Regions from separate parts of the Variovorax endophyticus genome, predicted to be linked through region 2. Evidence: predicted binding sites of a transcription regulator. Region 2 holds the regulator's gene; each other region holds the start of a gene.
The links. The regulator sigma-54, encoded in region 2, starts transcription at its own class of promoters, with help from an activator protein. The targets are predictions, from matches to a motif close to TGGCANGNAANCTGCTTT.
Positions count from the first base shown of each region.

Region 1 (6,712 bases), on a different contig from region 2:
CGGCGCACGCGCCATGGCGCGCTGCTGGCCAGCGACGCGGACTTCTGCCGCTACCTGCTCGAGGACTTCGAGGTGGCGGTGGTGCCGGGCAGCGTGTTCGGGCTCGCGCCCTATTTCCGCATCTCGTACGCGACCTCGATGGCGCAGCTCGAGGAGGCCTGCGCGCGCATCGCGGCGGCCTGCGCGGCGCTCGAATGAATCCGTCCTTCCTTCTTCTTCTCCCTCGCATCGGAGCCCTCTCGTGACCCCCACCTCCCGCACCGGCGGCCAGCTCCTGGTCGACCAGCTCGTCCTGCACGGCGTCGAGCAGCTGTTCTGCGTTCCCGGCGAAAGCTTCCTCGCGGTGCTCGATGCGCTGCATGACGCCTCGATCGCCGTCACCGTCTGCCGCCAGGAAGGCGGCGCCACCATGATGGCCGAGGCCCAGGGCAAGCTCACCGGCCGGCCCGGCGTCTGCTTCGTCACGCGCGGACCGGGCGCGACCAATGCCTCGGCCGGCGTGCACATCGCGCACCAGGACTCGACGCCGCTGCTGCTGTTCGTGGGCCAGGTGGCGCGCGAGGCACTGGGGCGCGAGGCCTTCCAGGAGCTCGACTACGGTGCGGTGTTCGGCACCATGGCCAAGTGGGTGGTGCAGATCGACGACCCCGCGCGCGTGCCCGAGCTGGTGTCGCGCGCCTTCCACGTGGCGACCTCGGGCCGGCCCGGTCCGGTGGTGATCGCGCTGCCCGAGGACATGCTGACCGAGGCCGCCGCGGTGGCCGACGCGCTGCCCTATGCCGTGACCGAGACCCATCCGGGCGCGGCGCAGATCGCCGAGCTCCAGCAGCGCCTCGCGCAGGCCGAGCGGCCGGTGGTGGTGCTCGGCGGCAGCCGCTGGTCGGCCGAGGCCGCGCGGCAGTTCGCGCAGTTCGCCGAGGCCCACTCGCTGCCCGTGTACTGCTCGTTCCGGCGCCAGATGCTGCTGTCGGCCGAGCATCCCTGCTACGCGGGCGACCTGGGGCTGGGCGCCAATCCGCGCATGCTGCAGCGCCTCCGCGAGGCCGACCTGGTGCTGCTGGTCGGCGGCCGGCTGTCGGAGGTGCCGTCGCAGGGCTACGAGCTGCTGGCCATTCCGCAGCCCGCGCAGGCGCTGGTGCACGTGCATGCCGATGCCGACGAACTCGGCAAGCTCTACCGGCCCGCGCTGGGCATCCATGCCACGCCGCGTGCCTTCGCCGAGGCGGTGGCCGGGCTGAAGCCGGCGCGGGCGCCGGCCTGGAAGTCGCGCACTGCCGAGGCGCGCGAGGAGTTCCTGCGCTGGAGCGATCCGGCGCCGATCCGCGTGCCGGGTCCGCTGCAGATGGGCGAGGTGATGCAGCACCTGCGCGAGGTGCTGCCGCACGACACCATCTTCTGCAACGGCGCGGGCAACTTCGCGACCTGGGTGCACCGCTTCTGGCCGTTCCGCGCCTTCGCGAGCCAGCTCGCGCCCACCAGCGGCTCGATGGGCTACGGCCTGCCGGCCGGCGTCGGCGCGAAGCGGCTCTGGCCGCAGCGCGAGGTGGTGGTGTTCGCGGGCGACGGCGACTTCCTGATGCACGGCCAGGAGTTCGCGACCGCGGTGCAGTACGGGCTGCCGATCCTCGTGGTGCTGCTCGACAACGCCATGTACGGCACCATCCGCATGCACCAGGAGCGCCACTACCCGGGCCGCGTCAGCGCCACGCAGCTGAAGAACCCCGACTTCCGCGGCTATGCCGAGGTGTTCGGCGGCCACGGCGAGCGCGTGACGAGCACCGCCGAGTTCGGCCCCGCGCTGGCGCGCGCGCGGGCCAGCGGCAAGCCCGCGATCCTGCACTGCGTGCTCGATCCGGAGGCGATCACGCCGTCGACCACGCTGCAGGCGATCCGCGACACGGCGCTCGCGAAGACGGTCTAACGCAGGCCGCCGATGTACTTTGGCGGCGGCTGCCGCCCGCTGCCATCGGGCAGCCGCGCCGCGGCCTCGAGCCGCGCGGCGCGCGCCAGCGGCTCCATCGCCTGCTCGAGCCGCAGCGCGATGGCCGCGAGCTCGTCGTCGTGGGTCTCGGCCGCATGCGCGCGCGCGAAGCGCACCATCTCGGTGGCGTACTCGGCATTGACGGCCATCCACTCGGTGTCGGTCACGCGGCCGTGCTTGCGGCGCAGGGCCACGTGCAGGCGCGCCGCGAGCGCGATGCGCTCGCTCTCGGACATGACGTGGCCATCCATCGCGGTTCAGCCTCCGATGTGTTCGCGGTGCTGGGCCAGGTCGAGCCCCTGCACCTCGCTGTCGGGATCGACGCGCAGCCCCACCAGCACGCGCACCAGGAACAGCACGATCGCGGTGCCGGCCGCGCTGTAGACCGCCACGCCGCCGACCGCGATCGCCTGCGTCAGCACGTTGCCGCTGGCGCCAGAGATGGCCTTGTCGGCGAACACGCCCGTGAGCAGCGCGCCCACGATGCCGCCGATGCCGTGCACGCCGAACACGTCGAGCGAATCGTCCGCGCCCAGCAGGCGCTTGAGGCCGGTGGCGCCCCAGTAGCAGGCCAGGCCGGCGATGGCGCCGATGGCCAGCGCCGAGGGCGGCGTGACGAAGCCCGCGGCCGGCGTGATCGCCACCAGCCCCGCGACCAGGCCCGAGCACAGGCCCAGCAGCGAGGGGCTGCGGCGCACCGTCCACTCGGCGATCATCCAGCTCGCCGCGCCCGCGGCGGCCGCCACGTGCGTGACCAGCATCGCGAGGCCCGCGCGCCCGTCGGCCGCCACCGCCGAGCCCGCATTGAAGCCGAACCAGCCCACCCACAGCAGGCTGGCGCCGGCCATGGTGAAGGCCAGGTTGTAGGGCTCGAAGGGCTCGCGGCCGTAGCCGCGGCGCGGGCCCAGCGCATAGGCGCAGACCAGTCCCGCCACGCCCGCATTGACGTGCACCACCGAGCCGCCCGCGAAGTCGAGCGCGCCCATCTGCGTGAGCCAGCCGCCGGGCTCCCAGACCCAGTGCGCGATCGGTGCGTAGACCAGCACGCTCCACAGCAGCGCGAACCACAGCACCGCCGAGAAGCGCATGCGCTCGACGAAGGCGCCGAGCACCAGCGCGGTGGTGATGATCGCGAAGCTCAGCTGGAACATCGCGTAGACCGTTTCGGGCACGTTGGGCGCCACGTGGCTCACGGCCAGCGTGCCGGCGTCCTTCAGGTAGTCGAAGCCCGCGAACCAGAAGCGCCCGGTGCCGCCGAGCCAGGGCCAGCCGGGCGTGAAGGCCAGCGAGTAGCCGAGCGCGAACCAGGTCAGCGACACCACCGCGGCGATGGCGACCACGCAGGCCATGGTGGCGAGCACGTTCTTGCGCCGCACCATGCCGGCATAGAAGAGCGCGATGCCCGGCAGCGTCATCAGCAGCACCAGCACCGTGGAGGTCATCATCCACGCGGTGTCCGCGGCGCTGATGGAGGCTTGCGGTACCAGGGCCATGGGGGCGGTCTCTTCTTGGAGTGGTGGTCCCGGGCTCTGTGCACAAGTCGTGCCACATCGTTAACTGCGTGAAACACTTTGGTTTGCTACGCCGTGCGCGAAAGTAAGGCAAAGCGGGTAATTCCCAATGCACTGCGGCGGTGCACCCCCTAAAGTCCAGCCACTCGCGAACGGGCCCTGCTCGTGCTGCCGAGGGCCGAGGAGACAAATTCCCGATCGACAAGAACAATCATCCAAAAGGCTACATCCGAGAGCCGGGTTGAAAAATTCAGAAGCGCCGCTGGTCGGCGCTTTTTTTTGCCTGTCGCTTTCGCATCGGCGCCCCGATTTCTTGCCTTGAAAAGCAGCCGGAGAGTCGGCTGCGTCGCCATTGGTTGCTACTCTTTTGATAGTGATTCCAGTGCGACAATCGCAGCCATGGAAATGTGGCTGATGACCGCGGCCTCGCTGCTCGCGGGGTTCGTGGATGCGATCGTGGGCGGTGGTGGACTGATCCTGGTGCCGGCGCTGTTCGCCGCCTTCCCCGGGGCACCGCCGGCCACGTTGCTGGGCACCAACAAGAGCGCGTCGATCTGGGGCACGGCCGCTTCGGCGGCGCAGTTCAGCCAGCGTGTGCAGATGCGCTGGGGCGCGCTGTGGCCGGCCGCGCTGGCCGGTTTCTGCGGCGCGCTGGCCGGCGCCTGGGGCGTCACCCAGTTCCCGGGCGACTTCCTGCGCCGCGCGCTGCCGGCCATCCTGCTGGCGGTGCTGCTCTACACGCTCGCGCGCAAGGACATGGGGCGTCACCACGCGCCGCGCTTCACCGGCCGCGCCGAGACGCTCGCGGCCTGCAGCATCGGCCTGGGCATCGGCGTCTACGACGGCTTCTTCGGCCCCGGCACGGGCAGCTTCCTGGTGTTCCTGTTCGTGCGCTGGATGGGCTACGACTTCCTCAACGCCTCGGCCTCGGCCAAGGTCATCAACGTGCTCACCAACGGCGCGGCGCTGCTGCTGCTCGCGCTCAAGGGCCATGTCTGGTGGCATTACGGGCTGGCGATGGCGGTCGCCAACGTGGCCGGCAGCCTGATCGGCACGCGCGTGGCGCTCAGGCACGGCGCGGGCTTCGTGCGGATCGTGTTCATGGTCGTGGTGAGCGCGCTGATCCTCAAGACCGCGTACGACGCCTTCCTCAAATAGAAAAGGCCCCGGGGCGAACACCGGGGCCTTTGCTCAGTCGAACGGCGCGGTGGCGCTCAATCCTCGACGAAGGCTTCCTCGCGCTTCGATTTCACGGCCGGCAGCAGCACGATGCCCAGCAGCAGCGCCGCGGCCACCAGCAGGCCCGCCGACAGCGGCCGCGTGACGAACACGCTCCAGGCGCCGCGCGACAGCAGCAGCGCGCGCCGCAGGTTCTCTTCCATCATCGGGCCGAGGATGAAGCCCAAAAGCAGCGGGGCCGGCTCGGTGCGCAGCTTGAGGAACAGGTAGCCCACGAAGCCGAAGATCGCGACCATCCAGACGTCGAAGGTGTTGTTGTTGGTCGAGTACACGCCGATGGCGCAGAACAGCACGATCGCCGGGAACAGGAACTTGTAGGGCACCGTCAAGAGCTTGATCCACATGCCGATCAGCGGCAGGTTCAGGATGATCAGCATCGCGTTGCCGATCCACATCGAGGCGATCAGGCCCCAGAACAGCTCGGGGTTGCTGGTCATCACCTGCGGGCCGGGCTGGATGTTGTGGATCGTCATCGCGCCCACCATCAGCGCCATCACGGCGTTGGGCGGGATGCCCAGCGTCAAGAGCGGAATGAAGGAGGTCTGCGCGCCGGCGTTGTTGGCCGACTCGGGCGAGGCCACGCCGCGGATGTTGCCCTTGCCGAAGGGCACTTCGCCCGGACGCATCTTGATCTTCTTCTCGAGCGCATAGGCCGCGAAGGCCGCCAGCAGCGCACCGCCGCCGGGCAGGATGCCCAGGGCCGAGCCCAGGGCCGTGCCGCGCAGCACCGCGGGCACCATGCGCTTGAAGTCTTCCTTGGTCGGGAACAGGCCCTTCACCTTGGCGGTGAACACTTCGCGCTCTTCGTCGGGACGCGAGAGGTTCGCGATGATTTCGCCGTAGCCGAACACGCCCATGGCGATGGCCACGAAGCCGATGCCGTCGGTCAGTTCGGGGATGTCGAAGCTGAAGCGCGCCACGCCCGAGTTCACGTCGGTGCCCACCAGGCCCAGCAGCAGGCCCAGCACGATCATCGCGATGGCCTTGAGCAGCGAGCCCGAAGCCAGCACCACGGCGCCGATCAGGCCCAGGATCATCAGCGAGAAGTACTCGGCCGGGCCGAACTTGAAGGCCAGCTCGGTCAGCGGCGGCGCGAAGGCGGCCAGGATCAGCGTGCCCACGCAGCCCGCGAAGAACGAGCCCAGGCCCGCCGCGGCAAGCGCCGGCCCCGCCCGGCCCTTGCGCGCCATCTGGTAGCCGTCGATCACTGTCACCACCGAGGATGACTCCCCTGGCAGGTTCACGAGAATCGCGGTGGTGGAGCCGCCGTACTGCGCGCCGTAGTAGATGCCGGCCAGCATGATCAGGGCCGACACCGGGGGCAGCGCGTAGGTCGCGGGCAGCAGCATCGCGATGGTCGCGACGGGGCCGATGCCGGGCAGCACGCCGATCAGCGTGCCCAGGATACAGCCGACCAGGCAGTACAGCAGGTTCGTGAAGGTGAACGCGACGCCGAAGCCGGTCGAGAGATTTTGAAAGAGTTCCATGGTGCTTGCGTCCTCAGCCGATGAAGGTCGGCCAGACCTGGATCTGGAGCTTGAGCGCCCAGATGAATGCCACGTAGCTGCCGACGGCCAGCACGGTGGCCAGGATCAGCACGCTGGGCAGCTTGAACTCGTGGCCCGCGAGACTCGCGATGATCACCAGCGCATAGATCGCGATGATCATCCCCATGGCCGGCAGGCCGATGCTCGGCAGGCCGCCGAGCAGGATGCCGAACATCAGGTTGGCGCCGAGAATCAGCACCACCTGCTTCCAGGCCCACTTGCCGATCTTCTCGCCGTCGGTGGTTTCGACGGTCAGGCCGCTGAACATGATGCCCAGGCCGATCACCGCCATCAGGATGCCGAGCACCAGCGGGAAGTACCCGGGGCCCATGCGAGCGCCTGTGCCCACGCTGTAGTTGGTGGCGCCCCAAGCGAAGGCGACCCCGACCACGGTGAACATCAGGCCCGAGAAAAAGTCTTTCTGACTCTTGATT
Region 1 covers NZ_JAHUTH010000006.1:266,668-273,379, reverse strand. The annotation lists gene KV106_RS10605 (pyridoxal phosphate-dependent aminotransferase) at 1-198, shown strand, start outside; gene KV106_RS10600 (thiamine pyrophosphate-binding protein) at 242-1,921, shown strand; gene KV106_RS10595 (hypothetical protein) at 1,918-2,232, opposite strand; gene KV106_RS10590 (ammonium transporter) at 2,239-3,474, opposite strand; gene KV106_RS10585 (sulfite exporter TauE/SafE family protein) at 3,892-4,650, shown strand; gene KV106_RS10580 (tripartite tricarboxylate transporter permease) at 4,707-6,218, opposite strand; gene KV106_RS10575 (tripartite tricarboxylate transporter TctB family protein) at 6,232-6,712, opposite strand, start outside.
Region 1: KV106_RS10590 (ammonium transporter) is a predicted target of sigma-54. The motif match lies at 3,512-3,529, and genes of this name have one in related genera.

Region 2 (6,712 bases):
GACCTGAGGCCGATTCCTAGAGCAGGCTCTCGGGCGTCAGCGGCGCCAGCAGTTCGAGCATGGTGCGATCCCAGAAGCCCGAGTCGGGCTCCTCGCTCAGCACCGTGGTCTTGCCGGCCTCCTCGCTGACCCACTCCAGGCGCGAGTCGCTGCCTTCTGCGAAGCGCAGCCTGTAGGCGCCCTGCTGCTTGAGCACCTCGAGCAGCTTCAGCGCCTGCTGCGCCATCTCGGGGCTGCGGATGAACAGGCCGATCTCGGTGTTGTGGACCTCGGAGCGCGGGTCGAAATTCATCGAGCCGACGAACAGGATGCGCCGGTCGATCACCGCCGACTTGGCATGCAGCCGGCCGACCGAGGTGCCGAACAGGCCCAGCCGCACGCTGCGGCGGGTGCGGTTGGTGCTGAGTTCGTAGAGCTCGGCGCCCAGGCGCAGCATCTCGGGCCGGTAGCGGCGGTAGGCGGTGTGCACCAGCGGCTCGTCGGTGGCGGCGAGCGAGTTGGTCACTACGCTGATCTTCACCTGGCGCCGGCGGATCTCGTTCATCACCTCGAGCCCCGCAGCGCCCGGGATCAGGTAGGGCGAGACGATGGTCACCTCGCTGCGCGCGCGGCGCATCTGCTCGACCACGTTGTAGCGCACGCTGTCGACGTCGAGCAGCGGCACGCCGCCGTACGAGGCGGTCTTGCCGATCACGCGGTCGGGCGAATCGGCATAGGCCTCGGCAGTGGTCCAGATCAGGCCGAGCCGGCCGGCATCGAGGTCCTCGGCGATCGGGCCGTAGCCCAGCAGGTCGTTGGGCGCGGGCTTCGGCGGCGGCGGCGTGGTGTCGGGGCCGGTGGCGGCCTCGAAGCGGCGCCGCAGTTCGTCGGGAGGCAATGCGCTCGCCACTACCGACTCGACCGGCCGCACGTAGGGGCTGTTCCAGTACTGGTCGAACAGGCTGCCCAGGCGCGGGATCAGCGCGCCCGTCACGAAGGTGTCGAGGTCGATGAAGTTCTCGCCCGCGGTGCGCCGGAAGTACTGGTTGCCGATGTTGCGCCCGCCCGCCACCGCCATCGCGCCGTCGGCGATGAACAGCTTGTTGTGCATGCGCCGGTTGACGCGGCTGAAGTCGAACAGCGAGGCTGTGAAGCGCGCGAGCAGGCTGCCGCGGCCGGCCGGAAAGGGGTTGAACAGGCGCAGCTCGACGTTGGGCGTGGCCGCGAAGCCGCGCAGCAGCTCGTCCTCGCCCGCGGTGTAGAGGTCGTCCATCAGCACGCGCACCCGCACGCCGCGCTGCGCGGCGTCGCGCAGGGTGCGCAGCAGGTAGCGGCCGGTCTCGTCGTTCTCGATCTGGTAGTACTGGACGTCGAGCGTGCGCTGGGCGCGGCGCGCGAGCTGGATGCGGGTGTCGAAGGCGAAGTCGCCGCCGGGCATGAGGCGAAAGCCGCTGAGGTCGGGGTCGGGCTGCGCGGCCAGCGCGATGCGCCCGAGCGCGGTGTCCTTCGACACGGCGATGGCCTTGGTGGGAGTGCGCGGGGCCTCGTCGGGCAACGAGGCGCAGCCGGCGGCCAGCAGCGTGGCCGCGAGGGCGGACATCCAGAGCCCAGACAGCAGGCGTCGGGCCATCGGCGGCTTTCTACAGGGCCTTGCGCAGGTTGGCGGGCGCGATGCGCAGCGCCTCGCGGTACTTGGCGACGGTGCGGCGCGCGCACTCGATGCCCTGCTCCTTGAGCATCTCGGAGATCTGGCTGTCCGACAGCGGCTTCTTCACGCTCTCCGAACCGACGAACTGCTTGATCAGCGCGCGCACCGCGGTGCTCGAGGCATTGCCGCCGGTCTCGGTGCCCAGCGCCGAGCCGAAGAAGTACTTGAGCTCGACCGTGCCGAAGGGCGTGGCCATGTACTTGGCGGTGGTCACGCGCGAGATGGTGGATTCGTGCAGCCCGAGCTCGTCGGCGATCTCGCGCAGCACCAGCGGGCGCATCGCGAGCTCGCCGTGCACGAAGTAGCTCTTCTGCCGCTCGACGATGGCGTTGCTCACGCGCAGGATGGTGTCGAAGCGCTGCTGGATGTTCTTGATGAACCAGCGCGCCTCCTGCAGCCGCTGCGACAGCGCCTGGCTGCCCTCGCCCTTGTGCGACTTGAGCGCGCCGGCATAGATGTCGTGCACGCGCAGCCGCGGCATCACCTCGGGGTTGAGCATGACGCGGAACTTCACGTTGGTGCCGCGGCCGGTCTTGGTGACGATCACGTCGGGAATGACGATGTTGCGCTCGACGTCGACGAAGCGGCGGCCCGGCTTGGGCTCCAGGCGCGCGATGACCTGCAGCGCCGAGCGCACCAGTTCCTCGTTGGTGCGCGTGAGCGTGGCCAGGCGCTTGAAGTCGCGCCGCGCGAGCAGCTCCATCGGCTGCTTGCAGATGGCGAGCGCGGTCTTGCGCACCAGCTCTTCTTCCTCGGTCTCGTCTTCGTCGGCCAGCGCGCGCAGCTGGATCGCGAGGCATTCGCCGAGATCGCGCGCGCCCACGCCCGCGGGCTCCAGGCTCTGCAGCAGGCCGAGCGCGACCTGGAAGTGGTGCACCAGCTCGTCGAACTGGTCGTTGTCGTCGCCCGCGAGGCCCGAGGCCAGCGCCGGCAGCGAATCCTCGAGGTAGCCGTCGTCGTTGAGCGACTCGATCAAAAAGCGCAGCGCAGCGCTGTCGTTCTCGTTGAGCCGCAGGCTCAGCGCCTGGCGGTGCAGGAAGGACTGCAGCGATTCCTGGCTGCGCGCGAGCTCGGTGGCATCGGCGCGCTCGTCGTCGCCGGTGCTGCTGTTGTTGCGCGCGGGCGCGTCGCTGCCCCACTCGCTGTCGTCGGGCGCCATGTCGACGGTGCCGTCGCCTTCCCAGTCGGGCTCGCGCTCGGGCGAGTCGAGGGCCGGCTCGGCCTCGGACGACGAGGCGGTCTCGGTGGACGTGGTCGAGGTCGAGGGCGCGGCGCCCGCGTAGTCGCTCTCGGCCTCGCGCTCGGTGTCCTCGCGCGGCGCGGGCGTGTCGGCGGCGTCGAGGCCGAATTCCTCGCGCGCGGCTTCCTCGGCGGTGCGCTCGAGGAAGGGGTTCTCGTCGAGCATCTGCTCGACCTCCTGGCTCAGTTCGAGCGTGGAGAGCTGCAGCAGTCGGATCGACTGCTGCAGCTGAGGCGTCAGCGCGAGATGCTGCGAAACGCGCAGCGACAAGCCTTGTTTCATGCCCTCAGGAAATGGCTGGCGCGAGGGTCATCACATGCGGAAGTGCTCGCCCAGGTAGACCCGGCGCACTTCGGCGTTGTCGACGATCTCCGAGGGCGTGCCCTGTGCCAGCACATGGCCGTCGCTGATGATGAAGGCGTGATCGCAGATGCCCAGCGTCTCGCGCACGTTGTGGTCGGTGATGAGCACGCCGATCCCGCGTTCCTTCAGGAAGCTGATGATGCGCTGGATCTCGATCACCGCGATCGGGTCGATGCCGGCGAAGGGTTCGTCGAGCAGGATGAAGCGCGGCTGGGTGGCCAGCGCGCGCGCGATCTCGACGCGGCGGCGTTCGCCGCCCGACAGCGCGAGCGCGGGCGAATCGCGCAGGTGGTCGACGCGCAGGTCGGCCAGCAGTTCCGACAGGCGCTCTTCCATGCGCTGCTTCGACAGCGCCTGCGGCCGGCCGTTGGCGTCGGGCTCGCGCTGCAGCTCGAGCACCGCGCGCACGTTCTCCTCGACCGTGAGCTTGCGGAAGATCGAGGCTTCCTGCGGCAGGTAGCTCAGGCCCATGCGCGCGCGGCGGTGGATCGGCATGTGGGCGATGGGCTCGCCGTCGATGGAGATCTCGCCCGCGTCGGCGCGCACCAGCCCGACGATCATGTAGAACGAGGTGGTCTTGCCGGCGCCGTTGGGGCCGAGCAGTCCGACGACTTCGCCCTTCTGCACGTCGAGCGAGACGTCCTTGACCACCTTGCGGCTGCCATAGCTCTTCTGCAGGCCGCGCGCGACGAGGCGGCTGCCCGGCACGCCGTTGGCTTCCTGGGTTCCGGCGGCTTCGATCACTTGCGCTCTTCCGCTTCGCCGCTGAGCGTGGTGCTCGGGCGCAGGCCGGCGCCCGGGGCCGGCGTGGGCGCCGGGGCCGCGGGACGGCGCGTGGCCGGGGCCGAGGCGCCCGGTGCCGCGGGCGCGGCCGACTTCGGCGTGAGGATGGCCTTGACGCGGCCGCCGCCGCCCGGTGCCGACACGCCGGCGTTCGGCGGCACGGTCGAGCCGTTGACGGTGTAGGTGTCGTTGCTCTGGTCGTAGACGATCAGCGCGCCGCTGCTCTCGTCGTTGGGCGTGGCGCCGACCAGGCGGCGCATGACGGCGCGGCGGATGAACTTGACGTTGTCGGCGCGGCTGTCGTACTCGATGACCTCGGACTCGCCCTCGATCCACTCGTCGCCGTTGCCGTTGCGCTTCTGCTTGTAATAGGCGAGCTTGCCGGGCGCCGCGGTGACCACGCCGTACTGGTAGCCCTCGGGGTCCTGGCGCACGTCGATGCGCGCACCGCGGATGATGATGGTGCCCTTGGTGACCACCACGTTGCCGGTGAAGACGCTGGTCTGCTTGAGATCGTCGTAGCGCATCGAATCGGATTCGATGTTCATCGGCTTGGTCCGGTCGGCCGTTTCGGCCAGGGCCGTGGCGGCGGAGCCGGCCACCAGCAGCGCGGCCAGCACGAGGCGGCCGGTGCGGCGAAGGGAGGAGGTGGGGTGAGAGTGCGATGTCATAGAGGCACGAAACTTGCTCTGCATTGTATGCGGCCCATCGCGCCAGACCCATGCGCGCGGATGAAAAAGCCCCGGGGCGGCGAACCCGGGCACGGCACCCCGCGGGATCGCCCCGCGTTCTGCCGACCGGCCGAATGACGGCCCGGCCGCCCCGGAACCCTCGATGGGGCCCGGCCTCCCGGCGGCCACGAAATCGAAATCAACCCTTGCGGGCTTCGCCGATCAGGAAATTGGTGACCGCCAGCGCCTTGTTCATGTTGCCGGCGGTCTCGCCGTCCACGTACCAGCGGCCGGCCACGGCCAGCGCGGGCACGCCGGCCACCTTGTAGGCGTCGGTCAGCTGCGAGGCGCGCTTGGCCTTGCTCGCCACGCCGAAGGAGGTGAACAGCTCCTTGAACTTCGCGGCGTCGAGGCCGCTCTTCTCGGCCCAGGTCACGATGTTGGCGTCGCCGTTGACGTTCTGGCGCTGGGCGTGGATCGCGCTGAAGACCTTGGGCTGGTACTCGTCGACCTTGCCCATTGCCTCGAGCGCGTAGTACAGGCGCTGCTTGGCTTCGACATCGTTGCCCACGAAGGGCACCGGCACGCGGCGCAGCACCACGTCGGCGGGCTTGCTCTTGGCCCAGGCCTCGAGCGCGGGCTCGAAGTCGTTGCAGTGCGGGCAGTTGTACGAGAAGAACTCGATCACCTCGATCTTGCCGGCCGGCGCATCGACCGGCACGCGCTTGTCGAGCACGAGGTATTCGGTGCCGGCCTTGGGCGCGCGGGCCTGGGCCTGCGCCGGCAGGTGGGCCAGCAGTCCGAGCGAACCGGCGGCGGCGGCCAGCGAGAAATCACGACGTTTCATGGGAAAGAGATCTCCAGTTGATAGACGGCAGACTGAGCCGGGCCGGTGAAGCGGAGTTCCCGCGCGCGGTGCTCGGGGCTCCGGGAAACCGGGGGCGGCGCGGACCGCGGCGAAGCTTAAAGAAAAACCATGACCGTTGTCGGGAAAGGCCACCACCGGATGGTGCCCTCCCCGGCCCGGGCGGCGCTCAGCGCTGGACGCGCACCAGCGCCGAGTCGAGGCCGGCGCCGTCCATCCGTTCCTTGAGGCGGTCGGCGTCGTCCTTCTTGTTGAACGGACCGGCGCGCACGCGGTAGACGGTGCGGCCGGCCTGCTCGCGCTCGGTCACGCGGGCCTCGACGCCCATCAGCGAGAGCTTGGCGCGCTGCGCCTCGGCGTCCTCGGTGGTGCGGAAGGCGCCGGCCTGCACGAAGTACATGAAGGGATCGGCGCCGCCGGAGCCGGTGGCGGCCGCGGCATTGCCGCTGCTCGACGACGGGGCGGCGGCCACCGTGGTGCTGCCGCCGACGCTGCCGGCACGCGCCCGGGCCAGGTCGCCGAGCGGATCGTTCGAGGGCGGCAGCGCATTGGCCTCGGCCGGCACCGGGGCGGGCCGCGCGGGCTTGGGCGCGACCACCACCGGCACCGGCGCCGTGGGCGGCGGGGTGCCGGGCGAGACCGCGGCGGTGGCGGGATTGGCGTTGTCGCCGGAAGGCGGCGCGCCGACCGGGCCGGCGGCCGCGGGACGGGGCTGCTGCGGCTTGCCGGCCAGCGGGGCGTTCGGATCCCAGTCGCGGTTCTTGCGCGCCTCGGCCTCGTCCTGCTCGGCACCGCCGCGCTGCGTCTTGGTGACGAAGGGGATCGGCACCTTGGTCACGTAGACCGCGATACCCAGCGCGACGCCCAGGCCGAGCACCAGGCCGATGATCAGGCCGATGACGATGTTGCCGCGTTGTCTGGTTGTCTTCTTCATGGTGAGGGGGTTCACATCTTGCGCGGCGCGGTGACGCCGAGGATCGCGAGGCCATTGTGCAGCACCTGCGCGGTCGCGGCGACCAGCGCCAGGCGCGCCAGCTTCACCGCCTCGTCGTCCACCAGGATGCGCTCGGCGTCGTAGTAGCTGTGGTACGTGGCCGCCAGTT
Region 2 covers NZ_JAHUTH010000005.1:265,963-272,674, forward strand. The annotation lists gene KV106_RS09140 (LysE family translocator) at 1-7, shown strand, start outside; gene KV106_RS09145 (phospholipase D family protein) at 17-1,609, opposite strand; gene KV106_RS09150 (RNA polymerase factor sigma-54) at 1,620-3,209, opposite strand; gene lptB (LPS export ABC transporter ATP-binding protein) at 3,240-4,034, opposite strand; gene lptA (lipopolysaccharide transport periplasmic protein LptA) at 4,031-4,744, opposite strand; gene KV106_RS09165 (thiol:disulfide interchange protein DsbA/DsbL) at 4,944-5,591, opposite strand; gene KV106_RS09170 (SPOR domain-containing protein) at 5,779-6,543, opposite strand; gene argS (arginine--tRNA ligase) at 6,555-6,712, opposite strand, start outside.

Region 3 (6,712 bases), on a different contig from region 2:
GCGGCGGTGGTCTCGCCCGCGGGCGCGTCGAGCAGCTGCGGCGCCGAGATCGCGGGCACTTCGATGTGCAGGTCGATGCGATCCAGGAGCGGGCCGCTGAGCTTGCGCTGGTAGCGCGCCACCTGGTCGGGCGTGCAGCGGCAGGCTTTCGTGGGGGCGCCCAAAAAGCCGCAGGGGCACGGATTCATCGCAGCCACGAGTTGAAAGCGCGCGGGGAACTCGGCCCGCCGCGCGGCCCGCGCGATGGTGATGTTGCCGGTCTCGAGCGGCTCGCGCAGCGCCTCGAGCGCGGCGCGCGAGAACTCGGGGAACTCGTCGAGGAACAGCACGCCGTGGTGCGCCATCGAGATCTCGCCGGGCCGCGGCGGCGAACCGCCGCCCACCAGCGCCACCGCGCTCGAGGTGTGGTGCGGCGACGCGGTCGGCCGGTGCATCCAGCGCTCGGTCGAGAAGCGCCCGCCCAGGCTCGCGATGGCCGCGCTCTCGAGCGCCTCGTCGATGCGCATCGGCGGCAGCAGGCCGGCGAAGCGCTGGCCCAGCATCGACTTGCCCGAGCCCGGCTCGCCCATCATCAGGAGGCTGTGGCCGCCGGCCGCGGCGATCTCGAGCGCGCGCTTGGCGCCCGCGTGGCCCTTCACGTCGGCCATGTCGGCATAGGCGGGGGCATCGGCTTGCGCGGACGCATGGGCGCGCGACCAGCCCTCGTCGTCCGCCTCCAGGCCCGCCTGCGCATCGGCCGGCAGGAAGCGCCGCACCACGTCGAGCAGGTGCCTGGCGCCGTAGACCTCGCCGCCGGGCACCAGCGCGGCCTCGTCGGCGCTGGTCGCGGGCAGCACCAGCCGGGTGGCGATGCCGCGCGTGTGCAGCGCGAGCGCCATCGCGAGCGCGCCGCGCACCGGCCGCAGTTCGCCCGACAGCGAGAGCTCGCCCGCGAACTCGTGCCCCGCGAGCCGCGCGCCCTCGATCTGGCCGCTGGCCGCGAGGATGCCCAGCGCCATCGGCAGGTCGAAGCGGCCCGAATCCTTGGGCAGGTCGGCCGGCGCCAGGTTCACGGTGATGCGCTTGTTGTGCGGGAACTCCAGCCCGGCGTTCTGGATGGCCGAGCGCACGCGCTCGCGCGCCTCCTTGACCTCGGTCTCGGCCAGCCCGACCAGCGTGAAGCTCGGCAGGCCGTTGGCCAGATGCACCTCGACCGTGACACTGGCCGCTTCCAGCCCGAGCAAGGCGCGGCTTTGCACCAAAGACAGACTCATCCTTCACTCCCTCCCTATATTGGTGCGCCCGATTCCGGTCGTCGCGGGCGTCTTGTTCTTTTTTCAGTGCAAGCCACAAAGCCTTGCGCTTGTAACTATTTTTGGCTTCTTCCCGGGAGGGCGCTTCAACCGGTCGCCGGGGGATGTGCACTTTGGCACGCTCCCTGCTTTGAGGGTCATCAGGTTCCACAACACTACTTGCGAGGAGTTCCCGATGACGCACCGTTCCGCCGCCCAGGCCCTGATCGTCCTGGCCACCGCATTGACCACGTCGGGCGCCGCCCTGGCGCAGGCCACCCCAGACGCTGCGGCGGCGCCTGCCGCGGCCCCCGCGACCTCGCCGATCACGGCCAACATCTCGCTGACCACGAACTACAAGTTCCGCGGCCAGGACCAGGACATGATCGGCCGGGACGACTACGCCAAGACCCGTGGCCTCAAGCCCGCGATCCAGGGCGGCTTCGACTACGCCTTCGGCGAGAGCGGCTTCTACGTCGGCAACTGGAATTCCAGCGTCAACTGGCTCAAGGGCAACAGCGTCGAGGTCGACCTGTACGGCGGCTACAAGTTCAAGGCCGGCCCGCTGGACATGGACGTCGGTGCGCTGACCTACATCTACCCGGGCAACACCGCCGGCAACACCACCGAGCTGTACGGCGCGGCCACCTATTCGAACGAAACCTTCGGCTCGTTCACGGCCAAGTACTCGCACACGGTGTCGAAGGACTACTTCGGCTACGCCGGCAACAAGGCGGGCTCGGGCCTCAAGGGCCGCAACACCGGCTACCTGAACCTGAGCTACAGCAAGGAGATCGTGCCCAAGGTCACGCTCAAGGCCGCCGTGGGCTTCACCCGCTTCTCCAGCGACATCCGCCACAACACGGCCGCGAAGAACTACGTCGACTACAACGTCGGCGCCACCTACGACTTCGGCGGCGGTCTCACGCTCACCGGCTCGGTGCAGGGCGCGAACAAGAAGAACGCGTTCAATGTCGCGGCCGGCCCGCTGTACGACTTCGGCTTCTACACGGTGCAGGAGGTCTACTCGCCCAACAAGCCGCGCTTCATCCTCACGCTGACGAAGACGCTGTAAGCGGCACACAACGAGGCGCGGCCCATGCTGCCGCGCGAATTCTTTCCATCCAAAGGAGCAACCCATGAAGCTGGTCACAGCCATCATCAAACCGTTCAAGCTCGACGAAGTGCGCGAAGCGCTTTCGGCCATCGGCGTGCAGGGGATCACCGTCACCGAGGTCAAGGGCTTCGGCCGCCAGAAGGGCCACACCGAGCTCTACCGCGGCGCGGAGTACGTCGTCGACTTCCTGCCCAAGGTCAAGATCGAGGCGGCCGTCTCGGATGACCTCGTCGAGCGCGTGATCGAAGCCGTCGAGGGCGCCGCGCGCACCGGCAAGATCGGCGACGGCAAGATCTTTGTCTACAACCTCGAGCAGGTCGTGCGCATCCGCACCGGCGAAACGGGCCGCGAAGCCCTTTGATCGAGTCCAGGCCCGAAAGAACAACGTCCATGAAAAAACTGCTTGTCTCCCTCGCGCTCGGCTTGAGCGTGCTTGCCGCCGGCACCACCGGCTTCGCGCAGACGCCCGCGCCCGCCGCTGCCGCGTCGGCGCCGGCCGCCGAGGCCTCGGCACCGGCTGCAGCGCCCGCCGCAGCAGCCGCGCCGGCTGCTGCCGCTCCCGCCGCGCCGGCCGCGGCACCGGCACCCAAGGTCGATTCGGGCGACACCGCCTGGATGCTGACCTCCACGCTGCTCGTGATCCTGATGACCATCCCCGGCCTCGCGCTGTTCTACGGCGGCCTGGGCCGCTCGAAGAACATGCTGTCGGTGCTGATGCAGGTCTTCGTGATCTTCTCGCTGATCAGCATCCTGTGGGCCATCTACGGCTACAGCCTCGCCTTCACGGGTGAAGGAAGCTTCGTCGGTACCTTCGACAAGATCTTCCTCAAGGGCGTGACGCAGGAGACCTTCGGCGCGCTCACGACGATCCCCGAGTACGTGTTCGTCGCGTTCCAGGGCACCTTCGCCGCCATCACCGTGGCGCTGATCGTCGGCGCCTTCGCCGAACGCGCCAAGTTCTCGGCCGTGCTGCTGTTCTCGGTGCTGTGGTTCACCTTCGCCTACGTGCCGATGGCCCACATCGTCTGGGGCGGCGGCCTGCTCGGCAAGGACGGCGCGCTCGACTTCGCGGGCGGCACCGTGGTGCACATCAACGCCGGCGTGGCCGGCCTGGTCGGTGCCTACATGGTCGGCAAGCGCGTGGGCTACGGCAAGGAAGCCTTCACGCCGCACTCGCTCACGCTCACCATGGTCGGCGCCTCGCTGCTGTGGGTCGGCTGGTTCGGCTTCAACGCCGGCTCGGCGGGTGCCGCCAACGCCGCCGCTGGCCTGGCCTTCGTGAACACGGTGCTCGCCACCGCCGCCGCCGCGCTGTCCTGGATCCTGGGCGAGAGCCTGCACAAGGGCAAGGCCTCGATGCTGGGTGCCGCCTCGGGTGCCGTCGCCGGCCTCGTCGCGGTGACCCCCGCCGCCGGCTTCGTCGGCCCGATGGGTTCGATCGTGCTGGGCCTGCTGGCCGGCCTGGTCTGCCTCTGGGGCGTGGGCGGTCTCAAGCGCATGCTCGGTGCCGACGACGCGTTCGACGTGTTCGGCGTCCACGGCGTGGGCGGTATCCTGGGTGCCATCCTGACCGGCGTGTTCGCGGCCCAGGGCCTCGGCGGCACCGGCGGCCTGACCCCCGACACCTTCTCGATGGGCGCCCAGGTCTGGATCCAGATCAAGAGCGTGCTGTTCACCATCGTCTGGTCCGGCGTCGTGGCGTTCATCGCCTTCAAGATCGCCGACCTGGTGCTCGGCCTGCGTGTGACCGAAGAGGAAGAGCGCGAAGGCCTCGACATCTCGTCGCACGGCGAAACCGCCTACAACCGCTGATCGGAACCTCTCCGACACGCGACAAGGACACCGCGGGTTCCTCGCTCCAGAGGAAGGGACCCGCGGTCCGCCACCAGACCACCACCCCAAGTTTTCCAAGGTCCTTCCAAGGTTTCCTGAAGCCCATTTTTTCAGCGAGAGTCTCCTTTGGATGTTCGGCCCGCAAGCACTCCGGTGCGAGCGGGCTTTTTTTTGTCCTCGGCGCGGCGCGGCCCGGTGCGGTCCGACAGCGGCGGGCCGTGGCGCGGGGGCACAATCCCCGTCATGTGGACCCCCCTGGACAACAGCCTCAGCGCCCTCGGCGAATCGCCGTTCTGGCACCCGCAGGAACGTTCCCTGTACTGGCTCGACATTCCCGGCCGCGCGGTGCTGCGCACGCGTGGCGAGATCGGTGCCGGCGGCGCGGTCGAGCGCTGGGACCTGCCGACCGAACCCGGCTGCATGGCGCCCGCGCGCAGCGGCGGCCTGGTGATCGCGCTGCGCGACGGCATCTACCGCGCGCGCGAATGGGGCGGCGCGCTGACCGCGATCGCGCGCGTGGAGCACGACGCGGCCACCATGCGCTTCAACGACGGCAAGTGCGACGCGCTCGGCCGCTTCTGGGCCGGCAGCATCAACGAGGCCAAGGACCGCGCCAATGCCGCGCTCTACTGCCTCGATGCGCGCCGCGACGACGGCCAGTCGCCGATGCTCTCGCAGATGGCCGAGGGCGTGACCACGGCCAACGGCCTCGCGTTCTCGCCCGATGCGCGCACGCTCTACTGGGCCGACACGCCGGCCCACGCGGTGCGCGCCTGGGACTGGGACGCCGCGCACAACACGCTCTCGCACGGCCGCGTCTTCAAGCGGTTCGACGCCAAGCCCGAGGGCTGGGCGCCCGGCTCGGCGCTGGCCTACGGCGGGCGGCCCGACGGCGCCACGGTCGATGCCGAGGGCCACTACTGGGTCGCGATGTTCGAGGGCGCGCAGCTGCTGCGCCTCGCGCCCTCGGGCGAGGTCGTGGCCGCCTTCGCGCTGCCGGTGCAGTGCCCGACCATGCCCTGCTTCGGTGGCGACGACCTGCGCACGCTGTTCGTCACCACCGCGCGCAAGGGCCGGCCCGAGGCCGAACTGGCGCAGAAGCCCGCCTCGGGCAGGGTGCTGTCGATGCGCGTCGAGACGCCCGGCCTGCCGGTCCATTTCTTCGAGGACTGAGCGCGAGCCTTCGCCGCATGGCCCTGCAGCACATCCCGCCGATCCAGTGCCTCGTGACCTTCGAGGCGCTGGCGCGGCTGCGTCATGCGGGCCGCGCGGCCGACGAGCTCTGCGTGACCGCCAGCGCGGTCAGCCACCGCATCCGCCAGCTCGAGTCGCACGTGGGCTTCAAGCTGTTCGGCCGCGGCGACTTCAGCCTCACGGCTGACGGCGCGGCCTACCTCGCCAACGTGCGCACCGGCCTGGCGGCGCTGCAGGCGCATGCCGGCGGCGGCAACGCGGCGGCGGGCCAGCGCGCCGCCACGCGGCTGCGGCTCGCGGTCACGCCGACCTTCAGCCGCCAGTTCCTCATGCCGCGGCTCGAGCTGTTCCGCAACATCTATCCCGACATCGACCTGGTGCTGCAGGTGTCGATCCCGCTGCTCGACGTGACCGCCGAGCCGGCCGACCTCGAGGTGCGCTACGGCGGCGGCAACTACGCCGACTGCGAGCACCGCCCGCTGCTCGAGGAACTGGTGGTGCCGGCCTGCAGCCCGAGCTACCTCAACGAGTTCGGCCCGTTCCACGGCTTCCGCACCGCGGCCGAGATCGCGGCCGCGCGGCTGATCCGCAGCCCGCTCGAACCCTGGGGCACCTGGTTCGCGAGCTGCGGCATCGACCAGCCCGAGCCGCAGCTGGGCTCGCAGTTCAACGACCTGGGCCTGGTCTACGACGCGGCCGCCAGCGGTTTCGGCGTGGCGCTGGTGCGCCAGAAGATGGGCGCGGCCTGGTTCGAATCGGGCCGGCTGGTGGCGCTGTCGGCGCATGCCGTGCGCTCGCCGCACCGCCACACGCTGTGCTGGCAGCCGGGCGCGCTCGAGCGCTGGGAGTGCGCGGCCTTCGCCGACTGGCTGGTGCAGGCGCTGCGCTGAACACGGTCCCGGCCAGCGCCGCGCGGCGAAGATTCCTCAAGTCCGCCGCAAAAATCCTTCAACCCGAAGGCCGCGCATTTCCTTAGAGTGGGGGGCCGGCCCCCGCCAGCCATCCGCAGAAGAACACCGAGAAGAGACTTCGCCCATGAACGCGCCCCCGAGCCCGACGCAGCATGCGTCGCTCCAGAAGACAGAACGCCAGTCGCAGGTCGTGCGCGCGCTGCAGGCCCACCTGCCGGCGCATGCGCTGATCTGGCATGCCGAGGACACCACGCCCTACGAGTGCGACGGCCTCACGGCCTACCGCCAGCGGCCGCTGGTGGTGGCGCTGCCCGAGACCGAAGAGCAGGTGGCGGCCGTGCTGCGCACCTGCCACGGGCTGGGCGTGCCGGTGGTGGCGCGCGGCT
Region 3 covers NZ_JAHUTH010000015.1:57,541-64,252, reverse strand. The annotation lists gene KV106_RS20330 (YifB family Mg chelatase-like AAA ATPase) at 1-1,253, opposite strand, end outside; gene KV106_RS20325 (TorF family putative porin) at 1,468-2,346, shown strand; gene glnK (P-II family nitrogen regulator) at 2,411-2,749, shown strand; gene KV106_RS20315 (ammonium transporter) at 2,779-4,200, shown strand; gene KV106_RS20310 (SMP-30/gluconolactonase/LRE family protein) at 4,465-5,394, shown strand; gene KV106_RS20305 (LysR substrate-binding domain-containing protein) at 5,412-6,305, shown strand; gene KV106_RS20300 (FAD-linked oxidase C-terminal domain-containing protein) at 6,451-6,712, shown strand, end outside.
Region 3: KV106_RS20325 (TorF family putative porin) is a predicted target of sigma-54. The motif match lies at 1,407-1,424, and genes of this name have one in related genera.